Regions from separate parts of the Cellulomonas sp. ES6 genome, predicted to be linked through region 1. Evidence: predicted binding sites of a transcription regulator. Region 1 holds the regulator's gene; the other holds the start of a gene.

Region 1 (7,700 bases):
TGAGGCTCACCGCGAGCTCGACCGCCAGCAGGCCGAACAGCGTCGTGAACTTGATGACCGGGTTGAGCGCGACGGAGGAGGTGTCCTTGTACGGGTCGCCCACCGTGTCGCCGACGATCGTCGCGTCGTGCAGCGCGGTGCCCTTGGCGTGCAGGTCGACCTCGACGATCTTCTTCGCGTTGTCCCACGCGCCGCCGGCGTTCGCCATGAAGATCGCCTGGTAGAGGCCGAACACCGCGATCGACACCAGGTAGCCGATGAAGAAGAACGGCTCCACGAACGCGAACGACAGCGTGGCGAAGAAGATCGCGAGGAACATCGTCAGCATGCCCTTCTGGGCGTACTGGGTGCAGATCTCCACGACCCGCCGGGAGTCCTCCTCGGACGCCCGGGTGCTGCCGTCGAGCTTGATGTTGCCCTTGATGAACTCCACCGCGCGGTACGCGCCGGTCGTGACCGCCTGGATGGACGCGCCGGTGAACCAGAAGATCACGGCGCCGCCGGTGATGAGACCCAGCAGGAACGGCGGGTGCAGCAGCGACAGGTTCTCCAGGCCGGTGGTGAGGCCCTGCGTGAGCGCCACGATGATCGAGAAGATCATGGTGGTCGCGCCCACGACGGCGGTGCCGATGAGGACGGGCTTCGCCGTCGCCTTGAACGTGTTGCCGGCGCCGTCGTTCTCCTCGAGCATCCGCTTGGCGTTCTCCCACTGGGGCAGGAACCCGTGCTCGGTGTCGATCTGCTCGGCGGCGCCCGGCAGCTCCTCCACGAGCGACAGCTCGTAGACGCTCTGGGCGTTGTCCGTGACCGGGCCGTAGGAGTCGACCGCGATGGTCACCGGGCCCATGCCGAGGAACCCGAACGCGACGAGGCCGAACGCGAACACCGCCGGCGCGACCATGAGGTCGCCGAGGCCCTGCTCGCTGATGAGGAACGCGCCGCCCATGAGGCCGACCACCGTGATGCCGAGCCAGTAGGCCGAGAAGTTGCCGGCGACGAGGCCCGACAGGATGTTGAGCGACGGGCCGCCCTCGCGCGAGGACGTGACGACCTCGCGCACGTGGCGGCTGTTGGTCGAGGTGAACACCTTGACGAGCTCCGGGATGAGCGCGCCGGCCAGCGTGCCGCAGGAGATGATCGCCGCGACCTTCCACCACAGCCCGTCCCCGGCACCCTCGAGGTGCCCGAGCACCGCCCAGGTCGTCACGTAGGTGAAGACGATGGACACCAGCGAGGTCAGCCACACCAGCGACGTCAGCGGCTTCTCGAAGTCCATGCGGTCGGCCGTGGCGTAGCGGCGGCGGGTCCAGGCGTCGTTGGCCAGGTAGGACACGGCGGACGCGATGACCATGACCGCGCGGATGACGAACAGCCACACCAGCAGCGTCGCCTGCACCGCCGGGTCGTCGACGGCCAGCAGCACGAACGTCACCAGCGCCACGCCGGTCACGCCGTAGGTCTCGAACCCGTCCGCGCTCGGGCCGACGGAGTCGCCCGCGTTGTCACCCGTGCAGTCGGCGATGACGCCGGGGTTGCGGGCGTCGTCCTCCTTGATCTTGAAGACGATCTTCATGAGGTCGGAGCCGATGTCCGCGATCTTGGTGAAGATGCCGCCCGCGATGCGCAGCGCCGAGGCGCCCAGCGACTCGCCGACCGCGAACCCGATGAAGCACGCGCCCGCCACGTCCGCGGGCAGGAACAGCAGGATCACGAGCATCATGAACAGCTCGAGGCTGATGAGCACCATGCCGATCGACATGCCCGACTTCATCGGGATGCGGTGCACCGGCAGCGGCCGGCCCCGCAGCGACGCGAACGCCGTCCGGGAGTTGGCGAACGTGTTGACGCGGATGCCGAACCACGCCACCGCGTAGGACCCCGCCATGCCGAGCAGGCTGAAGGCGATGATCATCGCGACCCGGCCCCACTCGAAGCCGACGAGCGCCTTGTAGTACACGACGATCACCGCGGCGATGAACACCCACAGCAGCATGAGGAACCGGCCCTGCTGCGTGAGGTACGTCTTGCAGGTGGAGTAGATGAGCTCGGAGATCTCCCGCATCGCCGCGTGCACCGGCAGGCGCCGGAGCTGCACGTACGACGCGACGCCGAAGGCCAGCCCCAGCACGCACACCACCAGGCCGAGGCCCAGCAGCAGGCGCCCGGAGACGCCGCCGAGCACGGTCACGGCGCCGAGGTCGGGCAGCACGAGGCTCGCCTCGCCGCCGTGCACGGCGCCCGCGCCGGCGCCCGATCCGGCGCCGCCGCCGGCACCCGCGCCGGCCTCGCCGCACCCGGCGAGCAGGAGGGTCAGCGCGCCGGCGGCCCCGCCCAGCACGGGCAGGCGCCGGGAGCGCCGGGAGGTGCGGCGAGGTGCTGCTGCCCCCGCCGCGAGGTCGTCGTTGCCGGTCCGTACGTCAGTGTTCACGGTCGGTTCCCTGGTGAGAGCGCCTTCGCTGCCACCTTCGACGCTAGGACCGTGACGCAGGTCACGGATGAGACGTACGGCCCAGGACCGACGTCCCGGGCGGGCGCCTCAGCCCCAGCGGCCGAGCCGCTGCGCGAGCAGCCCGAGGGCCACAGGACCGGCCGTCGACGTGCGCAGCACGTGCGGCCCGAGCCGGACGGTGACGGCCCCGGCGCCGACCAGCGCCGTGACCTCCCGCTCCGAGATGCCGCCCTCCGGGCCGACGACGACCAGGACGTCCGTCCCGGTGCCGGCGGCGGGCAGCCCGGCCTCGGCCAGCGGCACCGTCGCCTCCTCGTGCAGCATCAGCGCGGCCCCGCCCGCGGCCACCACGTCGCCGACCCGCCGCGCCAGCGCCGGGGAGTCCAGCGCGAGCTCCACCTCGGGCACGTGCGCCCGGCGGGCCTGCTTCGCCGCGGTGCGGACGGTGCCGAGCCAGCGCGCCCGGCTCTTCGCCGCCCGGTCCCCGCGCCACACGACGACCGACCGCTCGGCCTGCCACGGCACGACGCCGTCGGCGCCGACCTCCGTGGCCGCCTCGATCGCCAGCTCGTCCCGGTCGCCCTTCGCGAGGGCCTGCACCAGGACGAGCCGCGGCGCGGGCACCGCCTCCACGACGACCTCCTGGACGCGCAGGTGCACGCCCTCGGGGCCCACGTGCTCGACCTCGCCGACCAGCCGCACGCCGGCCGTGTCGACGACGTCGACGCGCTCCCCCGGCGCACGCCGCTGCACGACGCCCGCGTGCCGCCCCTCGGTGCCGTCGAGCAGGTACAGGTCGCCGGGGGCGAGCGCGGCGAGGCCGCCCGGCTCGGCCAGGAAGACGGGTGCCGTCACGCGTCAGCGTCCGGCGAGCTTGTCGCGCAGCTTCGCGAACACCCCCGGCGCCGACGCGCTCAGCCGCGCCTCCGGGCGCTCCTCGCCGCGCAGCGCCGCGAGCCGGCGCAGCAGCTCCGCCTGCTCGTCGTCCATCGCGGTCGGCACCTGGACGTCCACGTGCACGTGCAGGTCGCCGCGGCCGCCGGCGTGCAGGTGGCCGACCCCGAGCCCGCGCAGCGTGACCACCTGGGCGGGCTGCGTACCGGGACGCAGGTCCACCTCCTGGGGGCCGTCCAGCGTCTCCAGCGTGAGCACCGTGCCGAGCGCCGCCGCCGTCATCGGGACCTGCAGCGTGCAGTGCAGGTCGTCGCCCTCCCGGACGAACGTCTCGTGGCGGCGCTCCCGGATCTCCAGGTACACGTCGCCGGCCGGGCCGCCCGCCGGGCCGACCTCGCCCTGCGCCGTGAGCTTGATGCGCGTGCCGGTGTCGACACCCGCGGGGACGTCGACCTCCAGGACCCGGCGCGACCGGACGCGCCCCTCGCCGGCGCACTCGGTGCAGGGCTCGGGGATGACGGTGCCGAACCCGTGGCAGGCCGCGCACGGCTGCGACGTCATGACCTGGCCGAGGAACGAGCGCGCGACGCGCTGGACGCTGCCGCGCCCGCCGCACACGTCGCAGGTGCGCGGGGACGTGCCGGGACGGCAGCAGGTGCCGCCGCAGGTGGGGCAGACCACCGCCGTGTCGACCGGCACCTCGCGGTGCGTGCCGAACGTGGCCTCCGCGAGGTCGATGTCGAGCCGCACGAGCGCGTCCTGCCCGCGGCGCGCCCGCGGGATCGGGCCGCGCTGCGCACCGCCCCCCGCCGCGGCACCGAAGAACGTCTCGAAGATGTCCTGGAAGCCGAAGCCCCCGCCCATGCCGCCGCCCGGGGACGACGGGTCGGCGCCCATGTCGTACATGCGGCGCTTCTCCGGGTTGGAGAGCACGTCGTACGCCCGGGAGACGTCCTTGAACCGCTCCTCCGACGCGGCGTCGGCGCCGGCCACGTCCGGGTGCAGCTCGCGCGCCAGCCGGCGGTAGGCCTTCTTGATCTGCTCGGGCGTGGCGTCGCGGTCCACGCCGAGCACCTCGTAGTAGTCGCTCACTCGTCACTTCCTGTCGGTCGCGCGCGTCGACGCGGGTCGGGGGCGCCGCGGGGGCGGGCGCGGGGCGTGCGGTCGGGGCCGGTCACCCGGCGAGGATCCGGGACAGGTAGCGGGCGACGGCACGCACCGTCGCGATGGTCCCGGGGTAGTCCATGCGGAGCGGGCCGACCGATCCGATGCGGGCGACAGCGGCACCGCCGCCGTCACCGGGCCCGCCGTAGCCGGTGGTGACGAACGAGGTCTCCACCAGGCCCTCGTGCTGCGTCTCCCGGCCGATGCGGACGGCCACGGCGGCCTCGTCCTCGGCCATCTCGGTCAGCAGCCGCAGCAGCACGACCTGCTCCTCCAGCGCCTCCAGCACGGGGCTGATGGTGCGGGCGAAGTCCTGGCCGCCGCCCCGCACGAGGTTCGCGGTGCCGGCCAGCACCACGCGCTCCTCGCTCTCGCGGGCCAGCGTGTCCTCCACGACGGCGACGACGGCGCGCACCAGCGGGGCCGCGACGGGCTCGAACTCGTCGGACAGCCCGGACAGCACGGCGTCCAGCTCGGCGAGGCGCCGGCCGGCTGCCGCCACGTTGAGCCGGACCCGCAGCCGGGCCACGACGGCCTCGTCCAGCGGGTCCGCCAGCTCCAGCGTGCGCTGCTCCACGCGGCCGTGGTCGGTGATGATGACGACGAGCAGGTGCCGGTCGCCGACCGGGACGAGCTCGACGTGCCGCAGGGCAGTGCGCCGCAGCGACGGGTACTGCACGACGGCCACCTGGTGGGTGAGCTGGGCGAGCAGCCGGACGGCGCGGTCGACCACGTCGTCCAGGTCGGCCGCGTCCTCCATGAAGGTCTCGATGGCCCGCCGCTCCGGGGCGGACAGCGGCTTGACGGTCGCGAGCCGGTCGACGAACAGCCGGTAGCCCTTGTCGGTCGGCACCCGGCCGGCGGAGGTGTGCGGCTGCACGATGTAGCCGGACTCCTCGAGCGCGGCCATGTCGTTGCGGATGGTGGCCGGCGAGACGCCGAGCGCATGCCGCTCGACGAGCGCGCGCGAGCCGACGGGCTCGCGGGTGGCGACGTAGTCCTCCACGATCGCGCGCAGCACGTCCAGCCTGCGGTCCTCGCTCATCGCCACCTCCCGATGCCTGTCCGGCCGCCCGTCACGCCGGGTCCGCCTCGCCCCACGTCCGGCCACCGCGCCGTCCGGCGGCCGCCGGCGACGCGCGGCCGGGATGGCACTCACCCGACGCGAGTGCCAATTCTACTCGGCCGCACGGGCAGGTGCCCTGCCGCCCGCGACCACGGCCCCGGGCCCCGACGTCCCGCCGGTCGCGGCCGGGTCGCGGCGCCGCGCGACCAGGTCCACCACGCCGACCACGAGGGCCACCGCGACGAGCGCCACCGTGACGAGCAGCGCCCGGCCGGCGGCCACGCCGCCCTCGACGCCCGCGGCCAGCGCCGTGTAGTAGGTCGACAGCGCGACGGCCACGCCGAGCGCGGAGCCCACCCGCTGCCCGACCTGCAGCATGCTGCCCGCGACGCCCGCCCGGTCCAGCGGGACGCGCGCGAGCGTGAGCGTCTGGTTCGGGGAGATGACCAGGCCGCTGCCGGCGCCCGCGACCATCTGCGTCCCGGCGACCACGAGCCCGACCGCCGGCGGGTCCACCAGGCGGATCGCCAGGTCGGTGCCGACGAGGCCCGTGAGCACGAGCACCAGCCCCACGACCACCAGCGCCCGCCCCCGCGTCGCGACCAGGCGGCCCGACTGCTGCGCCGCGACGGCCGACGCGATCGCGAACGGCATGCCCACCAGCCCGGCCTGCAGCGGCGTGAACCCCGCGATCTGCTGGAGGTACAGCGTGGTGACGAGGAACACGGCCGTGAACCCGGCGAAGTACGCCATGCCGAGCAGCGCGCCGTTGCGGAACGACGGCTCCCCCAGCACCCGCGGGTCGAGGACGGCCGCGCCGGTCCGCCGCTGGTACCCGCGCTCCCACGCGACCGTGGCCACGGCCAGCACCGCCGCCACCGCGAGCCACCACCAGCGCGCCGGGTCGTCGCCGCCCTCGCCCGTGGTGATGACGAACGGCACCATCACGGCCGTCGTGGTCACCGCGACCAGCGCCAGGCCCGGCACGTCCAGGCGCGGGCGGCCCGAGCGCGCGGACGCGGCCGACGGCCCGGGGCGGCCGCGCGGCAGGAACCGCACGGCCAGCGGCAGCACCACCGCGATCACGGGGACGTTCACGAAGAACACCCACCGCCAGCCGTGCTCGGCCCCGAACGCCTGGATGATCAGCCCGCCCAGCAGCGGGCCGAGGGCCGTCGACACCCCGATCGTCGCGCCGAAGTACCCGAACGCCCGGCCGCGCTCGTACCCCGAGAACAGCTGCTGGATCGTGCCGACCACCTGCGGGTTCAGCAGGCCCGCGCTCGCGCCCTGCAGCAGGCGCATCGCCGCGAGCACCTCGTCCGACGGCGCCAGACCCGCCCCGAGGCTGGTCAGCGCGAAGCCGGTGAGCCCCACGAGGAACAGCGTGCGCCGGCCCCGGGCGTCCCCGAGCCGGCCCGCCGGCACCAGCACCAGCCCGAACGCCAGGGTGTACCCGGCGACGATGAGCTGGAGCTGGCTCGCGCCCGCGTCGAGGCTGCGCTCGATGGACGGCAGCGCGACGTTGACGATCGAGACGTCGAGCATCGTGATGAAGCCGATCGCCAGGCAGACGCCGAGCGCCCGCCAGCGGTGCGGGTCGGGCTCCTGCCGTGCCGGCGCGCGCGGGCCGGGCTCCGGGGCCTCCGGCGACCGGGCGGTGGGCGGCTGCGGGGCCGGGCGCTGCGGGTCCGGAGGCGGGTGCGGGGTGGACGTCACCGTCGTGTCGTACCACGGGCCCGCGCGGTCGGCACCTAGGCTGCCGCGGTGACCGACCGCTACGGACCCGACGTGCTGGCCGCCGGGTCGGCCCGCGCGCACCGCCGCCCGACCTCCGTCCCCACCCCCGCCGAGCGCGGCCTGGTCGTCGAGGAGGTCACCACCGGCTGGGTCGGGGCGGTCGTCCGGGTCGAGAAGTCCGGCGGGGAGCACGTCGTCGTCCTGGAGGACCGCCGGGGCCGCACCCGCACGTTCCGGCTCGGCCCCGGGTTCTGGGTCGACGGGCGCCCCGTCGAGCTCGTCGCGCCGCGCGCCGCCGCGCCCACCGGTCCGCGCCGCACCGCCTCCGGCTCGATCGCCGCCCCCGACCAGCGCGCCCGCGTCGCCGTGGGCAGCCGCATCTGGGTG
Region 2 (7,700 bases), 580 kb from region 1:
ATCATGGCTGGAGCGACGATCGTCCGTCCGGCATTCTCCCCTCGGATGTTCCCCCACATGTCCCCCGGGCTTCCACACGCCGAACACGACGAAGGCCCGGGATCGTGATGATCCCGGGCCTAAGCACTGGTGGAGCTGAGGGGATTCGAACCCCTGACCTTCTCATTGCGAACGAGACGCGCTACCAACTGCGCCACAGCCCCTTGAGCGGTGAACAGCGTAGCACCCGGTGAGGGGTGCTCACGACACCGCGGTGCGCGGCTACTCGCCGGCCGCGCGACGCCGCGCGAGCACGGCGTCCAGGTCGATCGACCCCGTCGGGGGCTCCGGCGCGGCGAGCGTCTCGGCGGCCCGTCCGGCCTCCGCCACGGCGGGCGAGGCACCGGTCTCCGCGGGCTGCTCGGCGGCCGGGGCCTCGGCGGGCGCGCCCGTCGCGACCGGGGCGAGGTCGCGGTCGGCGACCGGCGTGCGCGCCGGAGCGGCGTGCGTCGAGCCCTCGACCTCGCCCAGCGGAGCCGGCTCGCGGCGCGGTGCGGGCGCCTTCATCGCGTAGGTCGGCCGCGGCACGGCGACCGGGGACCACGTGTCGCCCTCGCGCCCGCCGTCGCGCACGGGACGCCCGGCCGGCGCCTCGTCGACGCGGACGCGGGTGATCGCCTGGGTGTCCGCCGACGAGGGGTGCACCGCGCGACCCGCCGCGTGCGTCCGGGCCGGGCGGGACGCGCGGGAGCGGGCGACCTCGTGCGCCTCGGCGATCCGCCGCTCCCACTCCGCCTCGGCGGCCTGGCCCTGCACGACGGCGCGGCGGCCGAGGCCCAGCACGGTCGCGAGCAGCACGGTCGGCACCAGCCCGGCGAGCACGCCGACGGCGGTCGCCGCGACGACGACCCACCCGGCGGCCGTCGCCACGAGCAGCGCGCCCGCGAGCACCCCGCGGCGGCGCGCGGCGGCGCCACGGCGGGCGGTCGCCGCGGCGTGGGCGGCCTGGAGCTGCGCGGCGCGGCGGGCTGCGTCGGCGCCGACCCTGTCCTGGGTCCCGTGCGGTCGGTCCACGTCCGTGGCTCCTCTGTCCGTTCCGGCGAGCCGGGTCCCCGTGCCCGGGGTGAGCAACCCGGCTCGCTTGTCCACCGGGCCGCAGTCCTGCCGGACCCCCCGTGCCGCGTCCGGACGCCGGCGCCGACCCGACCCCGCGGGGCCCGTCACCGCCAGCACCCGCAACGCGTCGGAGAACCGGTCGTCGGTCCGCGACTCGAGCAGCTGCTGCCGGTGCCGCAGCTTGTGCGGCACCAGGTACGCGATCCACAGGACGACCACCGCGAGGGCGGCCGGTCCGGCGAATTCGTACACTCCACGACGGTAGGGGCCGCGCGCGCGGTGCGACCGGACCCCTCGCGGCGTGTCCGCGGGGAAATCACACCGGTGTGATTCCCCGGTCCCGCGCCCGGCCCGTCAGGCGCGCGGCGTCCGCGCCGCGTGCCAGCGCGCGAGCAGCCCGCCGGGGACGTCCTCCGTCGTGAGGGCGAACGTCCGGTGGTCGCACCACCGGCCCTGGATGTGCAGGTAGCGCTCGCGCAGGCCCTCGTCGCGGAACCCCAGCTTCTCCACCACGCGCAGCGACGGGCCGTTCTCCGGGCGGATGTTCACCTCGACGCGGTGCAGCCCGAGGCCCGCGAAGCAGTGGTCCGTCGCGAGCGCCACCGCCGTCGGCGTGATGCCGCGGCCCGCCACGTGCCGCGCGATCCAGTACCCGATCGACGCCGAGTACAGCGAGCCGTACGTGATGCCCGAGACCGTGAGCTGCCCGACGAGCTCGCCCTCGTGCTCGACGGCGAACGGCAGCGACGACCCCGAGCGGGCCTGCCGGTCGAGCGTCCGCACGAACTGCGGGAACGTGGGGCGCCGCCCGCTGAGCGGCTCGGGCGAGGTCGCGTCCCACGGCTCCAGCCACGCGGCGTTCGCGGCGCGCAGCCGCATCCACACCGCCTCGTCGGTGCGGCGCAGCGGCCGGAGGGCCACGTCGCCGTCGGTCAGCACGACCGGCCAGCCGCGCGGCATCAGCCCTCCAGCACCAGGCAGTGCACGACCTGCCCGGCCACGACGGCGGTGTCCTGCTCGCCCACCACGGCCAGCGCGTTCGCGTGCGCGAGCCCCGTCACCGACGGCACACCGGGGTCGCCCACCGGCGTCACGCGGTAGCCCTCGCTCGGCGACCCCACGACCGCGGCCGGCACGAACTGGCGCACACCGGCCGGCGACTCCCAGCCCACGTCCGCACGCGCCGCGACCGACGGCCGGAACAGGTCGGTGTGCCCCGCCATCGCGCGCAGGGCGGGGCGGACGAACACCTCGAACGCCACCTGCGCGGCGACGGGGTGGCCCGGCAGGGCGAACAGCGGGACGGCCCCCGCGCCGCCGCCCACCGTCCCGAAGCCGTGCCGGTAGCCCGGTGCCATCGCGACCTGGTCGAACCGGACGGTGCCCAGCGGCGCGAGCACGTCCGCGAGCGTGTCGTGCTGCGACTCCGACAGCCCCCCGGTCGTCACCACGACGTCCGCGCGCACGAGCTGGTCCTCGAGCGCCTCGCTCAGCACGGCGCGGTCGTCCGTCACCACGCCCACCCGCACCGGTGTCGCTCCGGTGTCGCGGACGGCCGCCTCCAGCGCGTGGCCGGCGGCCTCGTAGACACCGCCGTCGCGCCGGGGCGTGCCCGGCTCGGTCAGCTCGGACCCGGTCGAGACCAGGACCACGCGCGGGGCGGGGTGCACGCGCAGCCGCCCCCGGCCGCTGGCCGCCGCGACGGCGAGCTGCCGGGCGCCCAGGCGCGTCCCCGCGGCCAGGACGACCGACCCCCGGGCCGTGTCCGCGCCGGCAGGCCGCACGTTCACGCCGGGCACGGGCAGCCGGTGCAGCGTCACGCGCACGGCCCCGCGGTCGGTGTCCTCCGCGGCGACGACGGCGTCCGCACCCGCGGGCACCGGCCCGCCCGACGCGATCCGCACCGCCTGGCCGGGCGCGAGGCGCAGCGCGGCGGGATCCCCCGCCAGCACGTCGTGGGCGACCGGGAGCACCGGCGCGCCCGCACCGTGCAGGTCCCCGCTCGCGACCGCGTACCCGTCGCACGCGGCGACCGGCCGCGACGGCACGTCGGCGGGGGCGACCAGGTCCTCGGCGAGGATGCAGCCCGCCGCGTCGGAGAGCACGACGTCGAGCGGGGACACCGGGCCCACCGCGGCCAGCACCGCCGCGAGCTGGTCCTGCACGGATCTCATGCCCGCATTCTGCCCGGCGGGCGCCGCGGCGGGCGCACGCACCGCGCCGGGGACGGCCCGCCCGCGGGTCCCGCCCGGGGCTCGCGCCGACGCGCTGTCCGCCGTTGGTCCTGCTGCGGCCCCCGGGCGTTTGCGACACTAGGGGCATGAGCGCCGTCGCCCAGCCGTACCCGCACGTCTCCGAGGGCAGCACGGTGACCGAGGTGAAGGACGAGTTCCGGGCCCTCCTGCGCGCGGCCCGGCAGGCACGGTCGGCCCGGAGGCGCACGGAGGCGGCGGACGCGTTCGTCGACGTCGTCGAGACGATCCCCGCCCTGGCCGACGCCCGGTGCGTCGCGGTGTACTCGGCGCGACCCACCGAGCCCGACACCGGCCCGCTGCTCGACTCCCTCGCGGGGCGGCAGATCGAGGTGCTGCTGCCCGTCCTCGGCGCGGGGCTGCAGCGCGAGTGGGCGCGGTACGCCGGCCGGCACGACCTGCTGCAGCGCGCACCCGGACGCCCGCCGGAGCCCTCGACGCCGTCCCTCGGGGCGGAGGCGCTCGCGGAGGCCGACGTGATCGTCGCCCCGGCGCTCGCCGTCGACACGTCCGGTACCCGCCTCGGCCAGGGCGGTGGCTGGTACGACCGCGCCCTCGCCCACGCACGCCCCGGCACCCCGGTCATCGCCCTGGTGTTCGCCGAGGAGCTCTACGACGCGGAGGTCCGTCCCCTGCCGCGCGAGCCCCACGACCGCAGGGTCGACATGGTCGCGACCCCCGAGCGCTGGTACCACCTGGGCGCCTGATCGCGACCGCTCCGGGGGAACATCCCGGGGGCGCGTATCATTGGCACTCGGACACGGAGAGTGCCAGGCCCGCCGCCGACCACCGCGCGGACGACCGGCCCCTCCCCCACCAGGTCACGTCATCCGCGGGAGACAGCAGTGCCCACCTACTCGTACACCTGCACCGAGTGCGGCCACGCCTTCGACATCCACCAGTCCTTCAGCGACGCGGCGCTCACCGAGTGCCCGAGCTGCGGCGGCCGGCTGCGCAAGGTCTTCTCCGCCGTCGGCGTCGTCTTCAAGGGATCGGGCTTCTACCGGACCGACTCCCGGTCCGGCCGGACCTCGGGCTCGAGCAGCTCGTCGTCGTCGAGCACCACGTCGTCGGGCAACTCGTCGTCGGGCGGGTCGTCGTCGGGCGGGTCGTCGAGCACGTCGACGTCCTCGACGTCCTCCTCCTCGTCCGCCGCGAAGCCCGCCGCCGGCTGAGCCCGCGCGGTCCCGCCCGCGACACGGGCACCCGCTCCTCCACAGCACACCGCACGGTGCGCCGTCCCCACCCGCGCCCGCCGCGGCCGGACGGGTCGCTCCCCCGCGCCTAGCGTCGCGGCATGCCCCTGACCGGTCGGATCTCCCCCGCCACCCGGCGGGCGCTGCGGCTGCTCGCCTGGCGGGCCCGGCGCCCCCTCGCCGCCCTGTGCGCCGCCCTCGCGGTGGTGGCCGTCGTCGAGCAGGTGCGGCCGCCCGACCCGCCCACCGTCGAGGTACCCGTCGCCGCCCGGGACCTGCCGGCCGGCGCCGTCCTGCGGCCGCGGGACGTCCACCTGCAGCAGGTCCCGCCGGCGCTCGTCCCGCACCGCGACGTCCCGCGCGCGGACGACGTCACGGGCCGCCCGCTCCTCGTCGCGGTGCCGCTGGGCCTCCCGCTGGTGCCGGAGCTGCTCGCGGACGAGGCCGCTGTCCCGCCGGAGGGCACGGTCGTGGTGCCCGTCCGGTTCGCGGACGCGGGCGTGGCCGCGCTGCTCCGCCCGGGAGTGCTCGTCGACGTGGTCGCCGCGCCCGTCCTGGACGGCGACGAGCCGGAGCGCCTGGCGCGCGGCGCCGTCGTGCTCGCCCCCGCGGGCAGCGGCGCCGGGGACGCCTCGGGCGGCGCGGCGGACGGGCCGGGAGCGGCTGCGGCCGACCGGGGCGACGGCCTGCGCGACGGGTCCGCCGCCGACGGGCCGGTGCTGCTCGCGGTGCGGCCGGACGAGGCCGTGTCCCTGGGCGCGGCCGCGTCCTCCCGGGTGCTCGGTGCGGTCATCGTGGGATGATGCCCGGACCACCCGGCACCGGACGTGCTCACGACGGGCACCGGAGGAGTTCACGACATGAGCGACGCACTACGCCAGGGCCTGCGCAGCACCACGGAGCGCGCGCGGGGCCTCTCCGGCGTCTTCCAGGGATTCAAGGACTTCATCTCGCGGGGCAACGCCGTGGAGCTCGCGGTCGGCGTCGTCATCGGCGCCGCGTTCGGCGCGGTGGTCACGGCCGTGCAGAGCGGGCTGATCGGCCCGCTCATCGCCATGATCTTCGGCAAGCCGGACATCTCCGAGCTCTGGGTCATCAGCGGCCGGAACGACGCCGAGATCAACGTCGGCGTGATCCTCAACGCGCTGCTGCAGTTCCTCATCACGGCGGCGGCGGTCTACTTCGTCATCGTGCTGCCGCTGAACAAGCTGGCCGAGCGCCGCAAGCGGGGCATAGAGGCCGAGCCGGCCCGCCCGTCGGAGGACATCCTGCTGCTCCAGGAGATCCGCGACCTGCTCGCCGCCGGGCAGGGCGCCACGCCGCCCCCGGCCCCGGGCGCGCCGCCGGCCGGCTCGGGTCCCGGCGCGCACGCCGCACCGCAGCCCCCGATCTGACGCCGACCCGCACCGGCACCGCGCGGTGCCGCCTGTGCGCGGCACCTGACCGCCACCCGGGTCGGTGGGACACTGGCGAGGTGACCACACCGCCGACCGAGCCCCGACCCGCCGCCACGCCCCCGACCCGCCGCGCGGTGGACGACGCTCCCGTGATCCCGGGGCGCAGCGCCGACGACTCGGACACCGGCTGGGGCGACGAGCGGTCGGACACGAACGACGACCGCCTGCTCCGGGACGTCCCGCCGCACTGGTGACCGCGAGCGGCCGGGCCCGGGCGTCATCTCCGGCACCCGCTCCTCCGCGCTCGCAGGGGCCACCCGCCGCGCGCTGGCCGTCCCGTCCAGGCGCCGGCACACGGTCGCGATCGCAGCGGTCGCCTGCCGCACGCTCGCGATCGGAGCGGTCGCCCGCCGCACGCTCGCGATCGGAGCGGTCACCCGCCGCACGCTCGCGATCGGAGCGGTCGCCCGCCGCAGCGCGCGGTCTCAGCTGCCGCTGGTCGCCCGCCGCACGGCCGCCGCGACCACCGAGTCGACCCGCGCCCCGCGCCGCGTGACGCCGAGCTCCCGGCGCAGCGCGGCGCCCAGCTCCTCCGGCGTCCGCTCGCTGCCGTCCGACACCAGCCACGCCACGAGGTCGTCGAGCTGGTCGTCGGAGTAGGCGCTGATCGGCAGGCCCGGGCGCACGTCGGGCCGGGGCCCGCCGGGCACCGCCAGCGTCGGCTGCACGGCGCGGACCGCGCCGGTCATGGGAGCCGCGGCCTCCATGACGCCGGGGATCTGCGAGGCGGTCGCGGGGATCGGGGACGTGGACGGGCGCGGCCCGGCGGAGGCACGCTCGTCGGCGGGACGGGCGGGGGAAGCGCCCGTGTCCGTCCCGCCCTGCGCCTGCGCCGTCGCACCCGGGCCCGTCGCACCCGGGCCCGTCGCACCCGGGCCCGTCGCACCCGGGCCCGTCGCAGCAGGGGCCGGCGGCGGCGTCCACGTCGCCCCGGCGGCGCCACCCGGCGCCGACGCGGTCGGGGCCGGGGACCGGACCTCCTCCGGCGCGCCGGTCGGGGTGCTCCCGGCCTCTCGGTCCGCCGCCACGGCAGGTGCGCGGACCTCCTCGGGTCCGGTGACGCCCGCGTCGGCGCCACGGCCGCCCGGAGCCGGCACGCGGACCTCCTCCGGGCGCGCACCCCCTCCGGCGGGCAGACCGCCGGTCGGCGGCACCGCGAACCCGGTGAGCGTCGGAGCCGGTCCGCGGCCGTCGTCGTCGAGCAGCGGCGCCTCGGGGACGAGCAGTGGTGCCTCGGGCACGAGGAGCAGGCCCCGGCGGCGCTCGGCCTCGGCCTCGGCGATCCGGCGGTCGGCCACGGCGTGCAGCGCGCGGCGGATCCGGTCGACCTCGGAGGCGGGGTCGAGGAACGCGGCTGCGGACCACACGCGCAGCACGCTCCACCCGAGCCGCTCGAGGCGCTCGGCGACCTGCCGGTCGCGCACCCGCACGCTCGGCTCGCCCAGGTACGCGTCGTCGTCGGTGAGCACGGCGACCAGCAGCTCGCCCGGCAGGTCCGGGTGCCCCACGGCGAGCGGCAGGTGCAGGCCGCCGGGCAGCCCGTGGTCGAGCTCCACGACGAGCCCGTGGCGCCAGAGCCGCTCGGCGAGGTCGACCACCAGGCGGTCGGGCTCGGCGGTGGCGTCCCCCCGGGTCGCCGGGGCGGCGTCCGGCCGGGACGTCTCCGGCACCGCCGCGTCCGCGGACGTGGCGGCGTCGTT

The links. Region 1 encodes HrcA, which represses chaperone genes, less so after heat shock. Its sites were predicted from a motif close to TTNGCACTCGNNNNNNNCGAGTGCNAA; they were not measured.
Region 2: the regulator HrcA is predicted to act here: its motif matches at 4,095-4,121, upstream of P9841_RS07025 (FmdB family zinc ribbon protein).

What each region holds. Positions count from the first base shown of each region.
Region 1 is NZ_CP125655.1:900,944-908,643, forward strand. It holds gene P9841_RS04300 (sodium-translocating pyrophosphatase) at 1-2,428, opposite strand, end outside; gene P9841_RS04305 (16S rRNA (uracil(1498)-N(3))-methyltransferase) at 2,537-3,304, opposite strand; gene dnaJ (molecular chaperone DnaJ) at 3,308-4,435, opposite strand; gene hrcA (heat-inducible transcriptional repressor HrcA) at 4,518-5,552, opposite strand; gene P9841_RS04320 (MFS transporter) at 5,685-7,292, opposite strand; gene P9841_RS04325 (DUF3097 domain-containing protein) at 7,341-7,700, shown strand, end outside.
Region 2 is NZ_CP125655.1:1,481,077-1,488,776, forward strand. It holds tRNA gene P9841_RS07000 (tRNA-Ala) at 128-203, opposite strand; gene P9841_RS07005 (SepX/GlpR family protein) at 262-1,347, opposite strand; gene P9841_RS07010 (GNAT family N-acetyltransferase) at 1,450-2,055, opposite strand; gene P9841_RS07015 (molybdopterin molybdotransferase MoeA) at 2,055-3,269, opposite strand; gene P9841_RS07020 (5-formyltetrahydrofolate cyclo-ligase) at 3,416-4,054, shown strand; gene P9841_RS07025 (FmdB family zinc ribbon protein) at 4,193-4,522, shown strand; gene P9841_RS07030 (SAF domain-containing protein) at 4,645-5,346, shown strand; gene mscL (large conductance mechanosensitive channel protein MscL) at 5,404-5,937, shown strand; gene P9841_RS07040 (hypothetical protein) at 6,018-6,194, shown strand; gene P9841_RS07045 (PDDEXK-like endonuclease domain-containing protein) at 6,426-7,700, opposite strand, start outside.